Regions from separate parts of the Paenibacillus sp. NPDC058898 genome, predicted to be linked through region 2. Evidence: predicted binding sites of a transcription regulator. Region 2 holds the regulator's gene; each other region holds the start of a gene.

Region 1 (5,665 bases), on a different contig from region 2:
GGCAGTGGAAGCTGCCGTCCATACTGCGAACGCCGTATCACGTACGCAAATCCCGCCTTACCCAGCGGAATACATTTCACTATGAATTGGCGATTTAAGAATCTTTCACAAAGTAGTCACTTTTTTGGAAGGAAAAAGGATTCTAATTTATGATAAAAAGATTCATATTTATTTTAGTATTTATAAAAAGATATTGTCAAGGGAAAGCAATGGGTAAACGTCAGTTTCATCCAACGAAACCATTTCTTTCACGAAAAAGTGCCCAATTTGCCCTTTATTCGAAATCTTCCAGTCCATCGTCCCACTCACCCTGTTGCTGATCCTCATCGACCAGACGTTTGAGTACCTGACGCACCTGGTCCCCGCCGAAGCCCCTACGCATTAAATATGCTCCCGTTTTACGTTTGCGATCCAGCATCTCCCCATGGGTTTGCTGCCATTTTTTCCGTCCCACGGCGAGCGCGCTCTCCAATTCGGCATCTGCACTGATCTCGCCCAATGCCTCGGAGATCAGCTCCGTGCCGATTCCCTTCTGTCTCAGTTCCTGCTTGACCCACAGCCGTCCCTTCTTATGGCTGGTCATTCGCTGCTCTGTCCACATCTTGGCGTATAACGCGTCATCAATCAGCTTGTCCTTCTCCAGGCGCTCCAGCGTCGTCTCCACGCTGCTCGGCTCGAAACCTTTTTGCTGCAGTCGCTGGGTGATCTCCTTGGCTGTTCTTGGCTTCCTAGCCAGATGATTCAACGCCTCTACGTAAGCCCGCTGTCGCTCGTCGGCCACGATAATTTCTTCCAACTCTTCCTTACGAAAAACATTTCCCTTGAACATCCTGTATTTCAGCATTACATCTTCATGAACGGTCATGAGGTACGGACCAAACGCGATTCGGTATCGATGTTTGGGCTTTTTCAGCATTTCGACTGAAGTTACAACCAAATCCTCGTGAGCCGGAAAATGCTCAATACCTGATGATTCTGCCTGCTCCGACATTTCTTTATTCTCTTCTTCCATATGTCGCTCCTCTCACTACCGCGCCATCCTGAGTAAAATAACCAAGACTGACTCTCAATTCTGGATAAATGCAAAGAAGACCGTCTGGTGTTACAAACACCGGACAGTCCTCAACACTTAATCGTTAACCAGCAATTTACTACTCTACTTTAAACAACTCTTGCTCTTCTATTTCCTCTTGTTCCTTATCCTTCTCGGAAGGCTCAGGAACAGCCGTAGTCAGATTGCTCGCTTCACGGATTTTGTTCTCGATAACACTAGCAATCTCCGGATTCTCCTTCAAGAATTGCTTCGCATTCTCACGTCCTTGGCCAAGACGGTCACCTGCATAAGAATACCATGCACCACTCTTATCCACGATATCGAGGTCCGTTCCGATATCGATTAGGCTTCCCTCTCTAGAGATGCCTTCACCGTACATAATATCAAGCTCAGCCTGTTTGAAAGGTGGCGCTACCTTGTTCTTAACAACCTTAATCCGTGTGCGGTTACCCACCACATCGTTCCCCATCTTGATGCTCTCAATTCGACGCACATCCAAACGAACCGTCGAGTAGAACTTCAGAGCACGTCCGCCTGGAGTCGTCTCAGGGTTACCAAACATAACACCAACCTTCTCACGAAGCTGGTTGATAAAGATGGCAATCGTTTTCGATTTATTAATAGCACCCGACAATTTACGAAGAGCCTGGGACATCAGACGAGCTTGCAGACCCACGTGGGAGTCCCCCATGTCGCCTTCAATTTCAGCTTTTGGAACAAGCGCAGCAACCGAGTCAATAACGATGACATCCACTGCACCACTGCGTACCAGAGCTTCCGCAATTTCCAACGCCTGCTCACCCGTGTCCGGTTGGGAGAGCAGCAATTCATCAATATTAACGCCCAGTTTACTTGCATACGATGGATCCAGAGCATGCTCGGCATCGATAAATGCGGCCTGTCCACCAGCCCTCTGAACTTCCGCAATAGCATGGAGGGCTACTGTTGTTTTACCGGAGGATTCCGGTCCGTACACTTCAATAATCCGGCCTCTAGGCAATCCGCCGGTTCCTAAAGCTATATCCAATGCCAACGATCCGCTCGGCACAATCTCAACTTGCATGTGGGTGGATTCACCCAGTTTCATGATGGAACCTTTTCCGAACTGTTTCTCTATCTGACGAAGCGCCATTTCCAGCGCAGCACGACGATCTGACAATTGTTCCACAACCCTTCACTGTTGATAGTCATATCATACCTTGTTTTGACACGTTTGCCAAGCTTTTTTTCGAACATACATTCGTTTTTTTTTATTCAACGCCCCTTCCGGTATATGCTCCATCCCCTATGTATAAAGAACAAGAACCGTGGCAACATCATTCGATATGCCACGGTTCTTCCGTATTTCCCATTATACTTGGAACTGTTGGTTAATTCAAGAAGAGGTACCAAGCAAGGTGTAAATTATTTACTTTTTTTGAAAAGCGGATATCTCTATTTTCGCAAAATTAATCTTGTTTGGAGGCAACAAGACGCTGCCAAAGCCGGTAGAGCAGCGCCTTCGTCGCACGGAGCCGGATCGTCTCACGGTTACCCTGGAGGTGCAGCTCATACACTTCTGTTTCTTTTCCCCGTTGAGACAATCCGATGTAAACAAGACCTATAGGCTTGCGTTCAGCGTACCCTGGACCTGCTACGCCCGTTACCGATAAACCAAAGTCGCTGTCGGTTACCATCCGAACATGATCTGCAAGCGCTTCGGCAACCTCCGCACTGACGGCTCCCGGCGCATCATCCCCCTCAAGCAGCGCATGCGGGATATGCACAAGCTTCTCCTTGATCTGGTTAGTGTAACAGACGATCCCGCCAAGGAACATCGATGCGCTGCCGGGGATGGAGGTCAGCGTCTCTGCTACAAGGCCTCCCGTGCAGCTCTCCGCGGCGCTCAGCGTCCAGCTATGATCTGCCATCATATCCACGATAACCTTCTCAATGGGCACATCCTCGTTAGCATACATAAACTCAGGGCCTCTCTCCTGGATCCGGGCTTCCAGTTCATTCAGCCGGACCATCGCCTCAGCCTCGCTGGAGGCCTTCGTGGAGATTCGGACGGTGACCTCCCCTTCCTTGGCATACAATGCAATCGTCGGATCGGTCTGGGCCGTAATCAGGTCTTCCAGGCGCTTATCAAGCGCGGACTCCCCGATGCCTGCGAATTTGAGCATCTTCGAATAGATGGGAAGCTCTCCCGTAAGCACATGCTGCAGAAGCCAAGGCTTGGCCTCCTGTTCAAACATCGGCATCAGTTCTTTCGGCGGTCCGGGCAACACAATATAATGAGTGCCTTCATACGATACCGCGTTCCCGACGGCGAGGCCTGTTTCGTTCGGAAGCGGAGTCCCTCCCTCGATAGCCAGGGCCTGGCGCCGATTGTTCTCGGTCATTACGGATCCCCGTTCTTGGAAGAAACGTTCGATCCGGTCCATAGCCATCCGATCAATATGCAATGAACGATTCAGAAAGGATGCGAGCGCATCCTTCGTCAGGTCATCCTGTGTGGGGCCCAGGCCGCCGGACAGAAGCACGATATCGGCTCTGCTGCTGGACAGCCGCAAGGTCTCCTTGAGCCTCTCCATGTTATCCCCAACAACGGTTTGATAGTACACATCGATTCCCATTGAGGCAAGCTGTCTGGACAAATACTGTGCATTGGTATTCACAATCTGTCCAAGGAGAAGTTCGGTTCCAACTGCAATGATTTCTGCTTTCATGATTCGTCGATCCTCCTGTATCTTCTATCTCTTCACAATACTCGCCACTCGCCGTCACAAATTTATTACCCTGCGGAAGAAAAAAGCAATAGGATAGCTCCTATTGCCGTTATGCCCCGGTACCTTTAAGAAGATGCCTGTTCTGGACAAAATATTCGATTCCCGAATAGATCGTAATTATCGCGGCAGCCCAGATTGCAATGACATCAAACGGAATTCCCAAGAATACAAACGGGAAATTATTGATCAGAAGCGCGACAATTGCCACAATCTGAATCACCGTCTTGATTTTTCCTGATTGACCTGCTGCAACGACGGAACCTTCCAGGAGCGCAATTTGTCTCAAGCCAGTAACCGCGAATTCTCTGCTGATAATGACAACAGCAATCCATGATTCACATTTCCCCATCTCCACAAGCGATATGAGGATAGCTGCCACCAGCAGTTTGTCCGCGAGCGGATCCATAAGTTTACCCAGGTTTGTCACCATATTGTTTTTCCGGGCCAAATACCCGTCAATCCCATCCGTGCTTGCAGCAAGTATGAATATCAAAGCCGCAATCAATTGGTTATAGGGCAGGACAAAATCATTCCATACAATAGGAGCCGGATAAAAATCGAAATCCACCAGCAGAAAAATCATCATGACAGGGATCAAGCAAATGCGGGCCAACGTGATACGATTGGGTAAATTCATGGGGCAACCTCCCTTGCAACGGGTTGTCTTGAAATTTTCGCAGACCCCGCGACTGTTAACCATCTGTACTTCAATAGGGTCGCTCTTCCCAAGAGCCTAAAGGGTTTGAAGCGTGAAGCGCTGTCTGTCATATTCATCCCCCAGTGATCTATGTATACGTTAATCCTTATATATCGTTTTTTAGTATAATATTTCCGTTGACGCCCTGTCAAAAGAAACAACCTGTCCATCCAATCCTACGTGAGCCTGTGACGGCGTTTATTTGAAATTGGTGAACTGCAGGTCCAGAGAAAGATCCGCTTTGCGAAGCAGCTGCATGATCTGTTGAAGATCGTCCTTGTTTTTTCCGGTTACCCGAATTTGGTCACCTTGAATCTGACTCTTGACCTTCAGCTTGGAATCACGGATCAATATATTGATCTTTTTCGAATTTTCCTGATCGATTCCTTGCTTTAAGGTCAAACGCTGGCGAACGGTACCCATGGAAGCCGGCTCGATCTTGCTGTACTCCACATTTTTCAGCGACAAGCCCCGTTTCACCATCTTGGTTTGCAAAATATCAATAACGGCGTTGAGTTTATACTCGTCATCGGATGCAATGACCAGTGCGTCCTTGTCCAGCTTCAAGCTGCTCTTGCTGCCCTTGAAGTCAAAACGGTTCTCAATCTCCCGCTCCGCCTGATTAACCGCATTACTAAGTTCCTGCATATCCATTTTGGATACGATATCAAATGAATTTTCTGAAGCCATGGTGAATCCTTCCTTTCATTAACGATAATGCTTCTATTATAGGTAAAACATAGAGACAAGTCTAATCCCATTAAGGATCAGCGGGTGGATCTGGAACGAAAAAGACTCCGCTTATCGCCAACACTCGGCGAAAACGAAGTCTGCTCCTTCAACTGCTAGCTTTCTCATCCTGCACCGGACGGCGGAACATGCTCAATATACCAAGCAAAATATGTGCCAGTCCAAAGCCTAATATGCCATATCCCCAGTCGCTTGGAATCAAATAATAGCCCAAGAGGCTGACGATGACGCCTAATCCGAATATAATCCAGTTGACCGTCACGAAAGCAACACCTCTTCCATGAAGCGAAATAACAGCATGCAGCTGCATGCTGTTATGATGGCCTGGAGGTGAGACAATTATTCTACATCCGTAGTGCCTGTAGAGTCAGTAGTACTGGTATCCGTAGTCCC
Region 2 (5,665 bases):
CATTCAAGTAATGGTCATTACCAAACCTCGTTAAGTTACCTAATCCATTATATCGCATTATTCTTTTACTTCTATCTCATGCAGCTTACAATTGTGTGACGTTTATCATTGCCAAATGCACGGCTCAAGTCCGAGCGTGTAACCAACAAAAAACAGCCCATAACCGCAGAATCTGCTGTTAGGGCTGTTCCTATGTACGTTTACGCACCCATTATTCGGGTGTGAGTCTTCATTGCGTAGTTTACAAGGATGCGACGATGGCATGCAGCTCCGATAAATGTTTGATCTCAAACTTCGGTTGAATGGACGGATCGTGAGGTCGGTTTACCCGATTGATCCAAACTGTATGCAGTCCTGCAGCATTTCCGCCTTTAATGTCCGTGGTCAGCTTATCTCCCACCATCACGGCTTGATCCGCCTCAACACCTAACAAGTCAAGAGCATGCTGGAAGATGGAAACATCCGGCTTCCCTTTGCCAAAATCACCGGAGATGATGATATGATCAAAATAAGGAACCAGTTCTGGAACACCGTCCAGCTTCTCCTGCTGCAGATCCGGACTTCCGTTCGTGAGAAGCAGCAGCTTTACATTTCCCTGTAATTCCTTCAGAACTTCAAACGTTTCTTCATATACATAGGGTCTTGTTCTGCGTTCAGCAGCGAATTGTGCAGCCAACGTTTCGGCCAATGTTTCATGATCAACGCCCAGGCGCTGAAGTCCGCGTCGCCATGATTCCTTGCGGTATACGGGTGCCAGCTCCTGCAGCTTTCTGAATTCAGGCTGCGATCCAGCCGTGAAGTTAGCCCACAAGCCTTCGAAAGGGTTAATTCCGATCATTTTGGTAAAAGCAAAAGTATCATATGATTCATATAATGCTCTAGCTTCTTCCCGTACTGCGGCCAAAAGTGCTTTGGCATCTATGCCGGTCTCGTTCGCTCCGGCCTGGCATGTCACTTCAAACGCTTCTTCCACACTACGTTCATCCCACAATAACGTGTCGTCCAAATCAAACAAAACTGCAGCTATCGGCATGTCTCTCCCACTCCTCATATACACTGTGATCTATTCTATTTGTTAATTATGCTCTACTGGAATTTGATGAGTTTTTGCGAACTCTTCTAATCTTTCGCCCATCGCTTTCGTATCATAAAGATTCATCATACGCGAGAATACCCAGTTGCCTGCTTTCCCCTTGCCCTGGATCACGACGGAACCCGAAGCCAATTTGATCTTCTCGATATCCGATACAGCCAGTCGACGTTCCCGATTGAACTTCATGGTGGATACGGAAGCACGCTCAATCTTCAAATAAGGCTTGCGTAAGAAAATCATAAGCGCTAACAGAATGTACAAGCTGACACCTACCCAGTTCAGTACATCGTTACTTCCACCTGCAGCCTCGGACGTCGCCGTTCCAAGAAGTGCATACACACCAGCCAATGCAACAAGCACTAACGGAAGTACATATTTACGTCCCTTAAATACATCATGCTTATCAGTAACGGCAGAGCCTTGGTACGAGGTCAGCCCCTGCTTCTTACGCTGCTTGTTGAGCTGTGACATATTTTTGTTGACTTTTCTTTCCCATGATCGTGACATATGGTTCCCCCTGGATTAAATTTCAATATATTACCAATCCATATAAACTTGGGGTAACCGTATTCGATTCCCGCGAATAATCGGCACCCCAAGTATTATAATTCTATCCTACTATCTGGTCATGAATCACTGGTTGTAGATCCATGTTCCAGTTGATCGACTAATGCTTTAATCGCGGGCCGCCTTTTTGTTCATTTTCATCAACCCATTCGATCGATTCCAGCTGTTGTCTAAAGTTACCTCGAATATTATTAAGGTATATTTCCCGAAGCTCTGCCCGTTCCTTGAGCTCTTCCGCGGTCAATCCCTCACTTTTCTGTTTTCTTGCTAGCACATTGATGCGTTCAACCAAAGTATCGATGTCCATGACTTCTCCTCCAATTCCGATATCATGTATAACTTAAACATGTGAAAAAGAGCTTGTCAAGGCAACTGCACCTTGCAAACTCTGATTAATAACAAATATGAACATATGATGCCTATAAATGGGTCCGCTATGTTAAGAAATCAATAATCTTCTATTATAAACACGCTTATACTACGTGAAATCACATCGTCAGACAAGCCTACAAATATGAAGCGAGAAATAGGGACATATATAAGGAAAGAGTTTCTCGTAGTGTCATCCCATTACCAGACCGGTAAAGACAACACCTCTCCTGCCTGTATATCCGGACCCTTCAATCCATTCATTCTTCGGATGCTATCCAGGTATACTCGCGTATCCATATCTGTCGGTTTATGAAGGGAAGCAATCCGCCACAAACTATCGCCATATTGAACAATAACCTGCTTCTCCCCCGTGGGTTTATCCATCCCCCCGGCAAAAACGGAATATGCTCCTGTCCAACAGGATGCTACGATTAACAGAACGAATAAAAGCTTTATAAAAGGAATGGATGCCATTCTCGACTTCAATTGATCGATCCAAGTCTCCGAGGACTTCGTTTGCACTGGAACGTTCTCATAAATGCTACGGTATGTACTGTATTTCAACATGGAATCATCATCTCCCAAACAAGTGTTCTCTTATGAATTTATATTAACACGAACACTTGTTTGATTCAATACCAAAAAGAACATTTGTTCTATTTTTATTTAGAACTTATGTTTGTACGAACGGAAGTTCTATGTTATAATTTTCCCAAACGTTACTAAATGGGGTTGATACGGCATGTCGAAAATATCCAGCCGCCAGCTGGCGATCTTAGAGTTTATCCGCAACGAAGTTCGTAGCAAGGGTTACCCGCCTTCTGTGCGGGAAATCGGCGAGGCTGTCGGACTAGCTTCCAGTTCAACGGTCCATGGACATCTTGACCGCTTGGAGAAGAAAGGCCTCATTCGCCGTGACCCTACGAAACCAAGAGCAATCGAACTGCTTGGCCAAGAAGAGTCCGAAAGCGCAAGCCTGTTTACTCACACCATTGCCAGAGTGCCTGTTGTCGGAAAAGTCACTGCAGGTGTTCCTATTACAGCCATGGAGAACATTGAGGATTACTTCCCACTCCCACAGCATTATGTAGGCGACGATAAGGTGTTCATGTTGTCGGTTATTGGTGACAGTATGATCGAAGCCGGCATTCACAGCGGCGACTATGTCATTGTTCGCCAGCAGCAAACTGCAGACAATGGCGACATTGTCGTAGCGATGACAGAGGAAGACGAAGCAACTGTGAAGACCTTCTATAAGGAGAAGGATCACGTACGATTGCAACCGGAGAATCCTACCTACGAGCCACTGCGCCTGAACCATGTTACGATTCTCGGTAAAGTAATCGGACTCTTCCGGGATGTCCACTAATTTCATATATCTATCTATGAAGAATAGGTTACCTCCCTTAATTGGATGGTAACCTCTTTGCTTTTTCTATATAGATCACGAATCTGTATCATAGCTAGTTTGCCTGCTCCATAATGCCTTGTTTAAGATCTAGTCGATACATCCGTTTGGGTTTATAATCCGGCGAACCTTCCCCACCCGGCCCCTCCGTGGACTCTAGAACAAGCTTATTATCTTTAACCATGGGAGTAGTACCTGGTCTATAATATGAAAAGTAGGATACCAAGGATTCATCCTGAAATCGGAGCTGGACGGCTTTACCCGTTTCATGCTCCACTGCGAACGCATAGATTTGTATACCATGACAGTCCCTATATTGCGGTGCGAGTATAAATACATCGGCAGCTTGAAACGGCAGACGAATCATATCAACCGGAGCAGATGTTGGTTGAATAAAAGTAAGATCCCACAGCGTAGTTACTTCATTTGTAACTTGGTTAGTACTATACTGTACGCTGTAGTTTCCGGTAAACGACATATCCGTTTCGATACCGAAGCAGCTCGGTGCTCCCAATGTCGTTATTTTTTCCTGTCCAACTGCAATAACCCTTAACCCTCCTTCATCCGTTACGCCTTGTGCCCGGATTGTCTCTTCCGTACCAGGAGGTAAAGTCCCTGCTCTCTGTTGTTCCTCTCTGCCAAAAGGTAATTGAAAGGCAATTAAAATAATCAGAAGCATTAACCCTCCAGCAAATCCAACTTGTAAGTGCTTTCGACGTTTAGGCTTGCTGTCGGTGAAAATCACGGACCTATGCACGTTTTTTTTCATTTCAGATGTGAACTTTTCATCTGAAAAGGGAGCTTTTTTAGCCCGGGAATACCAGTCTGGTTTATCCTCATTCATCGCCATTCTCCTTCAACAGGTTCTGTACTTTTTTCCTTGCCCGATACAGTCTTGATTTTACGGTACCCGCCGCTAGGTTAAGAAACTCCGCAATCTGATTTATTGACATCTCATAGTAAAAATCCAGGATCAACACCTCCCTGAACTTTCTGGGTAAGGTCATAATCATGGCCCATATTTCATTGGTATACTGCCCATCCAAATACTCTGCTTCCGCCGAGCGGCTTGAGGCATCTATGAGCAGCTTGTCCTTGAGGGTCACTTTCCGAAAGAAAAAAGTCTGTTTATATCGAAACGCGGTATGTCTTGTAATTGTAAGCAGCCACGTTTTTAGCGTCGCCCGACCGCGAAAGGTATGTATGCCAAAATAAGCTTTAATAAACACCTCTTGAGCAATATCGTCAGCCAGTGCTTGCTGTTTGGTCAGAAAATAAGCGTAATTCCAGATATCATTTCCGTATAAGTTCATGATTTTATCCAGTGTCTGTGTGTCCATCACCGTCATCTGCTTCAAGTATTCCAGCTCCAACCGATTCACCTCGTCTAATTAGAGTCATGGAAGTGAGCAAAGGTTCCCTTTTTTCGAAAAATAAAAAAAGAATCTTCCCTTTTATGGAGGGCGATTCTGTATTAGCTGCATTCCTGAACGGTTCTCCAAAATCATAATCCAAAATCTATTGCCATTACTACTAAACTAACGGAGCCTCATCCCAGGCCTGTTTAAATTGAGAACCAAATCTTCGAATGGATTCTATGTCGGCGGTTAACTGAAAATCCTGTTCCGATCCGTAAAAATGCAACTGATAGATTCCTTCTTGTTCCTTTGGCTCTCAGCTCAGCTGGTATAAATGTTTTTCGAAAGACATAAATAAACCATCTAATTTAAAACCATTTAAATACTCAAGCGGAAATTCAGCAGTTACCGAAATATAATTCCGGATTGTCAAATTCGTCCACCCAAAATTCAAATCATAAATGATTCGGTTAGCCTGAAAAAACTTAAAATTGATCTGGCATCCTTCATCCTCACCAGGAATACGAGATATAAACGCGAACACTGCCCGAGTTCCCTTCTCTTCATGGTCACTTAGAGTTGCCATTTACGGGCCTCCTTCGTTGTTCCACTTACCACAGCAGCATTTCCCCTACTCCACTAACTTTATATGAAACCTGACTAATATTCCATATGCCTGTTTGATCATATTCATTGGAAAAACAAAAACCCCTCACGCCTTACGGCGCAAGGGATTCCTCTATTAATACATCGTGATGTACTGATCGCGTTCCCACTGGTGAACTTGCGTGCGGTACATGTCCCATTCGATTTCTTTCAGCTCGTAGAAGTGAGCCAGCGCATGATCCCCGAGCGCGTCGGAAATGA
Region 3 (5,665 bases), on a different contig from region 2:
GTGTCAGTTTCAGCTTGTCGAAGATGTATTCCTTGAATACGCTCTGAATGGAGTCACCCTTGATATTCTCGATGATCAGCCCAAGCAGCCGATAGTTGGTGTCGGAATATTGGGCTTTTTTCTGCTGTCCCGGTATGAATTTAGGCTTTCGCCGTCTCGCTGCATTCAATGTTTTGTCCAGACTCCAAGCCTGATCATGCCCGGCGATGAGCTCCGAGAAGACGTCTCCGGAAAAATAGTCCGGGATGCCTGACTTATTGGACATTAACTGTTTGACGGTAATTTCTTCGGTGTAATCCCTGTTCTCCATCATATGGAGTCCCGCGATGATCTCTTTTGAAAGGTACTCGCTGATGGGATCATCGAGCCCAAGCCGCTGCTCCGCTCGTAACTTCAAGATTACGGCTGTCACATACAATTTAGTCACGCTGGCAATGAAATAGCGGTCCTCAGTCTGCATCTCCCCGCCGCTGCTGACAAGGGAGAGTGATTGCTTCTGGTCCTCGACGCACAAAACCGTGCTAAACACATTTCTTTTATTAGCGATCTGAGCCAACCATTTATCCAGAAGCGACTGCTCCAGGGCTCTTCCCATTCTCCATATACCTCCCATGGATCCTAATTTATCGATACCTTATGCAGATTCATGTCTCTTGCTGTTTCCGCAAACGAGCGGCACGAATGAAATCCTCAGCGGCTTCGTCCATCATATGGATCATCCTGTCGTCATCCACGCTCTCGGTGAACAAATCATTGGCTAGCATGACACAGAGACCTGTCTGAAAGGTTTGCATTTTCAAAAAAATCGATTGCAGTTCCTGATCAGAAAATCCCGCAAGCTCCGGGTCCAACTTCATTAACCCGATAACCTCACGGATTTGTTCCGGGGTATTCTTCATATGGAGATTGTTCTTCATGATCAAATCCCGGTAGAGTACAGGGTATTCCTTCGCAAATCGCAGACTTGCCATGCCGATATCCCGGAACGGCTGACCGGATTGCTGCTCTGCAATCAACCCTCTGGCCACCTGAAAGGCCTTTTCGACGACCTGTTGAACCAGTTCTTCAGCATCGTTGAAATTGACATAGATTGGCGCGATGGAGCTGCCCAGTCGTTCGGCTACTTTTCGAATCGTAATGGACTCGATTCCATCCGTCTGAGCAATGTCAAATGCGGCTAGCACGATATCTTGTTTGGTGAACTTCGTTTTTGGTGCCATTGCTGTCTGCAACTCCTTAGATTATTTATATGTGAAACAGTCGATACATATCACATGATATATATTAATTATAAATAACAATTGGACCGGGTTCAACCTTTTCGTATAAGGGGTTGCTGGAGGTTTATTTGTAAATCCAGTAAAATCCACTTATAATAAGAACATATGTTTGTTAAAATATGAAATAGTTCAACATACAGCAGTAAAGGATCAGAGGGGAGGAAGAGGAGTGGCTCGTACGTTATATGAACGGATAACTACCAAACAGACTTTAAACAGAGTGAAGGAAGAGAGGATGCCCTTCGATTGGTCCATCAATCCGTACCGCGGATGCGGGCATGGCTGCAGCTTTTGTTATGCCCGTGCGTTCCAATCCTTTATCGGCATGGGGGCGGAGGATGAGTTTCAGCACCATATCTTTATGAAGTCGAATGCAGCCGAAGCGCTGGAGAAGCAGTTATCGAGTGCAGCGAGGAAGTTTGATCATGATATTGAAGCGATGCGCAGATTTATTGGACAGGTTACGATCGGTACGGCAACCGATCCATACCAGCCGATCGAGAGCAAGGAGGGCATTACGCGGGAGTGTTTGAAGCTGCTTGCTAAATACCGCATCTCCACAAGCATTACAACGCGCTCTCCGCTCGTGCTCAGAGATATGGACATATTGACCCGAATGGAGAATGTGTCCGTTAACATAAGTCTCAACACGCTGAATGGGGACATCATCCGGAAGCTCGAGCTGGCATCGCCTCATCCGGAGGGCAGGCTCGATACGATTCACCGATTATCGGCTGCAGGCATAAGAACGGGCTTGTTTGTGGCGCCTGTGCTGCCCTTTTTGACGGATAAGGAGTCGGAACTGAAGGATCTCCTGTCGCAGGCGAAGGTAAGGGGCGTTTCCTTTGCCATGATCTCGTTACTGAGACTCTCGCGCGACGTGAAGAAATGGTATATCGAAACACTTAAACACCAGTTTCCCAAAGTGGTTCAGCCTTACCGCGAGTTATATGGACAGGGCGCATATGCCGAAGAGCATTACGTGCGTTCCTTCAAATCGATGGCAGCCAGGCTGCTGAATGAATATGAGCTGAATGGACTGACCTCGGAGGCATCGGCTGCTGCCGTGAGCAAGGCTGGGGCGATCGAAAGCGTGACTTCTCAACAGAACGGGACGCAGGTGGAAGGCGCTCGCGATCACCTTCTTTCAGTGGGGGACTTGGTTGCTCCTGCACAGCCAAGGAAGCTGCCACAACCGGCAGCGCCGGTCTCCGGGGAGGAGCTAATGCCGGATATTGAACAGCTATCCTTTCCTTTTTGAGGCTCCCTTACCTTGGGGCTTCAGATGTCGGATGACGTTCTCGATCGGTTGCGGAGGCAAGGTCTGAAGTAGGTCTCCCTTCTCTCTTAGCCGTTCTTCAATGTTCAGCAGATGAAAATCCGTGGGAGAAACATCCTGACGGACCTCATCCCAAGTGAGCGGCGTGGAGACGGTCCCCAGCCGTCGGGCCCGTGGGGTATACGGAGCGGCGAGCGTCCTTCCGCTGTAGTGTTGAAGATAATCGAAGTAGATTTTATCGCCGCGATTCTTCTTAAGTCGTTCGATGGTGAACAGCTTGGGGAACTTCTCGGTTACATACTGCCCCACGAATTGGCCGACCGTGCGAAGTTCATCGAACGTAATGCCTTCCGGAATCGGCACGATGATCTGCACCCCGGTTGCTCCTGAGGTTTTCGGGACGGAGGACAGGCCCAAGGAGCTCAGGACGTCCCCTACAATCGCAGTCGCCTCCATGATCCGCGGCTCCTCCGGCAGCGTTGGATCCAGATCAATCATCCATTCGCAGGGTAGATTGCTGCCTGCAAGGTGTAGTGAAGGGTGAAACTCAAGCGCTGCTAGGTTCCCCAGCCAGAGCAGCTCCGGCAGTCCGTTGAGCAGCACGTAGTTAATATTTTCGTGCACATAGGTCTGCACAAAAGGCGGCAGCGGCTCCGGCGCATTTTTCTGATAGAAGGATTCGCCCTCGGCCCCGTGTGGATACCGGATGGTCGTGAGCAGTCTGCCCCGGCAGTACCGGAGCAGGAACGGGGAGATGGCCGCAAGCTTTTGCAGATACATCGCTTTAGTAATGCCGACTTCCGGCCATAGCGGTTTGTCGGGATTCGTAATTTGAATCTCCTGTCCCTCGATCATTAGGGTCCCTTTGACGGTACGAGCCATATGGTTTACACCCCCTCAATCGATACGAGTTTGGGATGGCGCATCATGCCATCCTGACTCCATTCAAGAAATGTGACCTGAACGGAAAGCGGCTGGCTAAGCCAGGCCAGCTGTTCTTTCTTCAGGTCGGTATGGAGCGTACTCCATATCGCATCAGCACGATGGCTTTCGGCATATTGCAGCAGCCGCTTCTTCGTCTGCTCATTAAGCCCCAGGGAAGCCCGGCCAATATAGTTACCGTCGTCATCGGCAATGACGAGGCTGGCGACACGGCCTTCCCTGATAATCATGGCGACGGCGGAGGCTGTCATGTTCACGGCGATCTTTTTCTTGTACCAATCCCGATGTTTCTTGCCTTCACGATAAGGAGAAGAGAGGCGCTTCATCACAATGCCCTCCCATCCCCGTTCTTCGGCCCAACTCCATAAATGCTCGCCTTCAAGAAACAGATCCGCGGCCAGCAGGCCCGGTGTGTCGGAAACGATCTCCTTCAGGCGGTGGTGACGTTCAAGATAGGGCAGCTTACGCAAGTCTTGGTCGCCGTCCACCAGAATGTCGAAGAGAACATAAGTAAACAGAGGAGCGTTCGTGCTGATCGCACGCGAACGCTCCCGCTGAAGAACCTTCTGAAACACGGGACGACCCAGCTCCGGATGAAAATAGACAACCTCGCCATCCAAGAGAAGACGCCGATCCTGCAGGCCGGATAATGCCTGAACGACTTCGGGATACAGAGACGTTTTATCGAGCAGCTTGCGGGAATATAACGATACGCGGTTCTGGTCAAGTCCGGCCAGAATGCGCACGCCGTCCCATTTCAGCTGATAACCCCAATCCTCGCCTGTCGTGATTTGATCCGTCGAGATCGGTGCCATCGGCTCTTTGGGCAGCAGATTCTGCATTTGTCCCATACGGATCAGGATGTGGAGTCGGATTTCTTGGATTTGGTTTTGCGCTTCGGCTTCGGTGCGTCAAGCTCGCCTTCCCCGCCGCTGACCTTGGCAGCCGGTTCTTTGGCAGCTGTCTTCCGGGTTGGTTTACGCGGCTTCGGTTTGGTGCCTGGATCCGTTCCGATTGGCTTTACGGCTTCGATGCTTGCCTGGAGGGCAGCCATCAGATCGACAACGTTGGTCTCCTGACGAGCAGGGGCAATCTTGATCTCTTCACCGGACACTTTGCTGTTGATCAGATCCAGCAGACGTTCGCGATAATCATCCGTATATTTCTCAGGATCAAAGGGAGTTGACAGCTGGTCAATCAGCAGTTTGGCCATATCAAGTTCCTTGGAGTTGACCTCGGTTCTTTCAGGCAAATTCGGGACCTGGGAGATCGGCCGGATCTCATCCGGGTAGAAAATCGTCTCGATCGACAAGCATTCATCGAGCACCCGGATCGCGGCCAGACTGCTCTTCGAGCGAATAGCGATTTTGGCGATGCCGATTTTGCCTGACTGCTTCATCGCTTCCAGCAGGAGCCGGTATGCGTTTGCACCTGCTTGATCCGGCGAGAGATAGTACGTCTTTTGAAAATAAATCGGGTCAATTTCGGTCAGATCCACAAAGTCCAGAATGGTAATGTTTTTGCTGTTCTGTTCCGCGAGCTGCTCCAACTCTTCTTTCTCGAACAGTACAAATTTCCCCTTCTCATATTCGTACCCCTTCGTAATTTCCTCCCAGGCCACTTCCTCTTCACATACCGGACATTTGCGGATGTAAGAGAGCGGGCTGCCGCACTCCTTGTGAATGTAGCGCATCGAAATATCCTTATCTTCCGTAGCCGAGAACATCTTGACAGGCACGTGCACCAGACCAAAGCTGATCGCGCCCTTCCATACTGTATGCATTCTATGAAACCTCCTATCAAATTTTAATATGTTTGGGTATGACCGTGTAGTAAACGCAATAAACGACTGCTATAAATTTTTGTACTACCTCTATTAGTGTGCCCAAAAAAAGACTCTAGTATGAGTTATAGCTCAGGATTGCATAATTAGAACCCGATTGTGGCATATTGACGATGAACTCTGCCTGTATAAGGAGGTAATTTTCGTTATGATGGAGCCTAGAGAAACCGAAACGTCTGAAGAGATACAGAAGGACAGAGCCTCGGATCATTCCGCTGCAGAACCGGTGAACGGGGAGATGGTGGATTGGAACAGCCTAACTTCGGAGGAGAGCGAGATCTCTCGGGAATCTACGATGTTCGATATTGACCGGATGATCAA

The links. The regulator LexA, encoded in region 2, represses DNA repair genes until DNA is damaged. The targets are predictions, from matches to a motif close to CGAACATATGTTCG.
Region 1: a site for LexA is predicted at 2,284-2,297, ahead of recA (recombinase RecA). Genes of this name have one in related genera too.
Region 3: a site for LexA is predicted at 1,379-1,392, ahead of ACOZB4_RS24730 (SPL family radical SAM protein). Genes of this name have one in related genera too.

What each region holds. Positions count from the first base shown of each region.
Region 1 covers NZ_JBMOSM010000003.1:473,602-479,266, forward strand. The annotation lists gene ACOZB4_RS10570 (regulatory protein RecX) at 275-1,012, opposite strand; gene recA (recombinase RecA) at 1,152-2,213, opposite strand; gene ACOZB4_RS10580 (competence/damage-inducible protein A) at 2,503-3,765, opposite strand; gene pgsA (CDP-diacylglycerol--glycerol-3-phosphate 3-phosphatidyltransferase) at 3,875-4,462, opposite strand; gene ACOZB4_RS10590 (YajQ family cyclic di-GMP-binding protein) at 4,721-5,212, opposite strand; gene ACOZB4_RS10595 (DUF4175 domain-containing protein) at 5,361-5,534, opposite strand; gene ACOZB4_RS10600 (helix-turn-helix domain-containing protein) at 5,612-5,665, opposite strand, start outside.
Region 2 covers NZ_JBMOSM010000007.1:316,380-322,044, forward strand. The annotation lists gene ACOZB4_RS20655 (HAD family hydrolase) at 242-1,033, opposite strand; gene ACOZB4_RS20660 (hypothetical protein) at 1,076-1,600, opposite strand; gene ACOZB4_RS20665 (DUF896 domain-containing protein) at 1,761-1,967, opposite strand; gene ACOZB4_RS20670 (LysM peptidoglycan-binding domain-containing protein) at 2,231-2,599, opposite strand; gene lexA (transcriptional repressor LexA) at 2,775-3,401, shown strand; gene ACOZB4_RS20680 (hypothetical protein) at 3,496-4,284, opposite strand; gene ACOZB4_RS20685 (RNA polymerase sigma factor) at 4,277-4,822, opposite strand; gene ACOZB4_RS20690 (hypothetical protein) at 5,115-5,384, opposite strand; gene glnA (type I glutamate--ammonia ligase) at 5,541-5,665, opposite strand, start outside.
Region 3 covers NZ_JBMOSM010000011.1:26,647-32,311, reverse strand. The annotation lists gene ACOZB4_RS24740 (serine hydrolase domain-containing protein) at 1-595, opposite strand, end outside; gene ACOZB4_RS24735 (TetR/AcrR family transcriptional regulator) at 645-1,220, opposite strand; gene ACOZB4_RS24730 (SPL family radical SAM protein) at 1,450-2,541, shown strand; gene ligD (non-homologous end-joining DNA ligase) at 2,524-3,441, opposite strand; gene ACOZB4_RS24720 (DNA ligase) at 3,447-4,352, opposite strand; gene ACOZB4_RS24715 (Ku protein) at 4,358-5,284, opposite strand; gene ACOZB4_RS24710 (hypothetical protein) at 5,493-5,665, shown strand, end outside.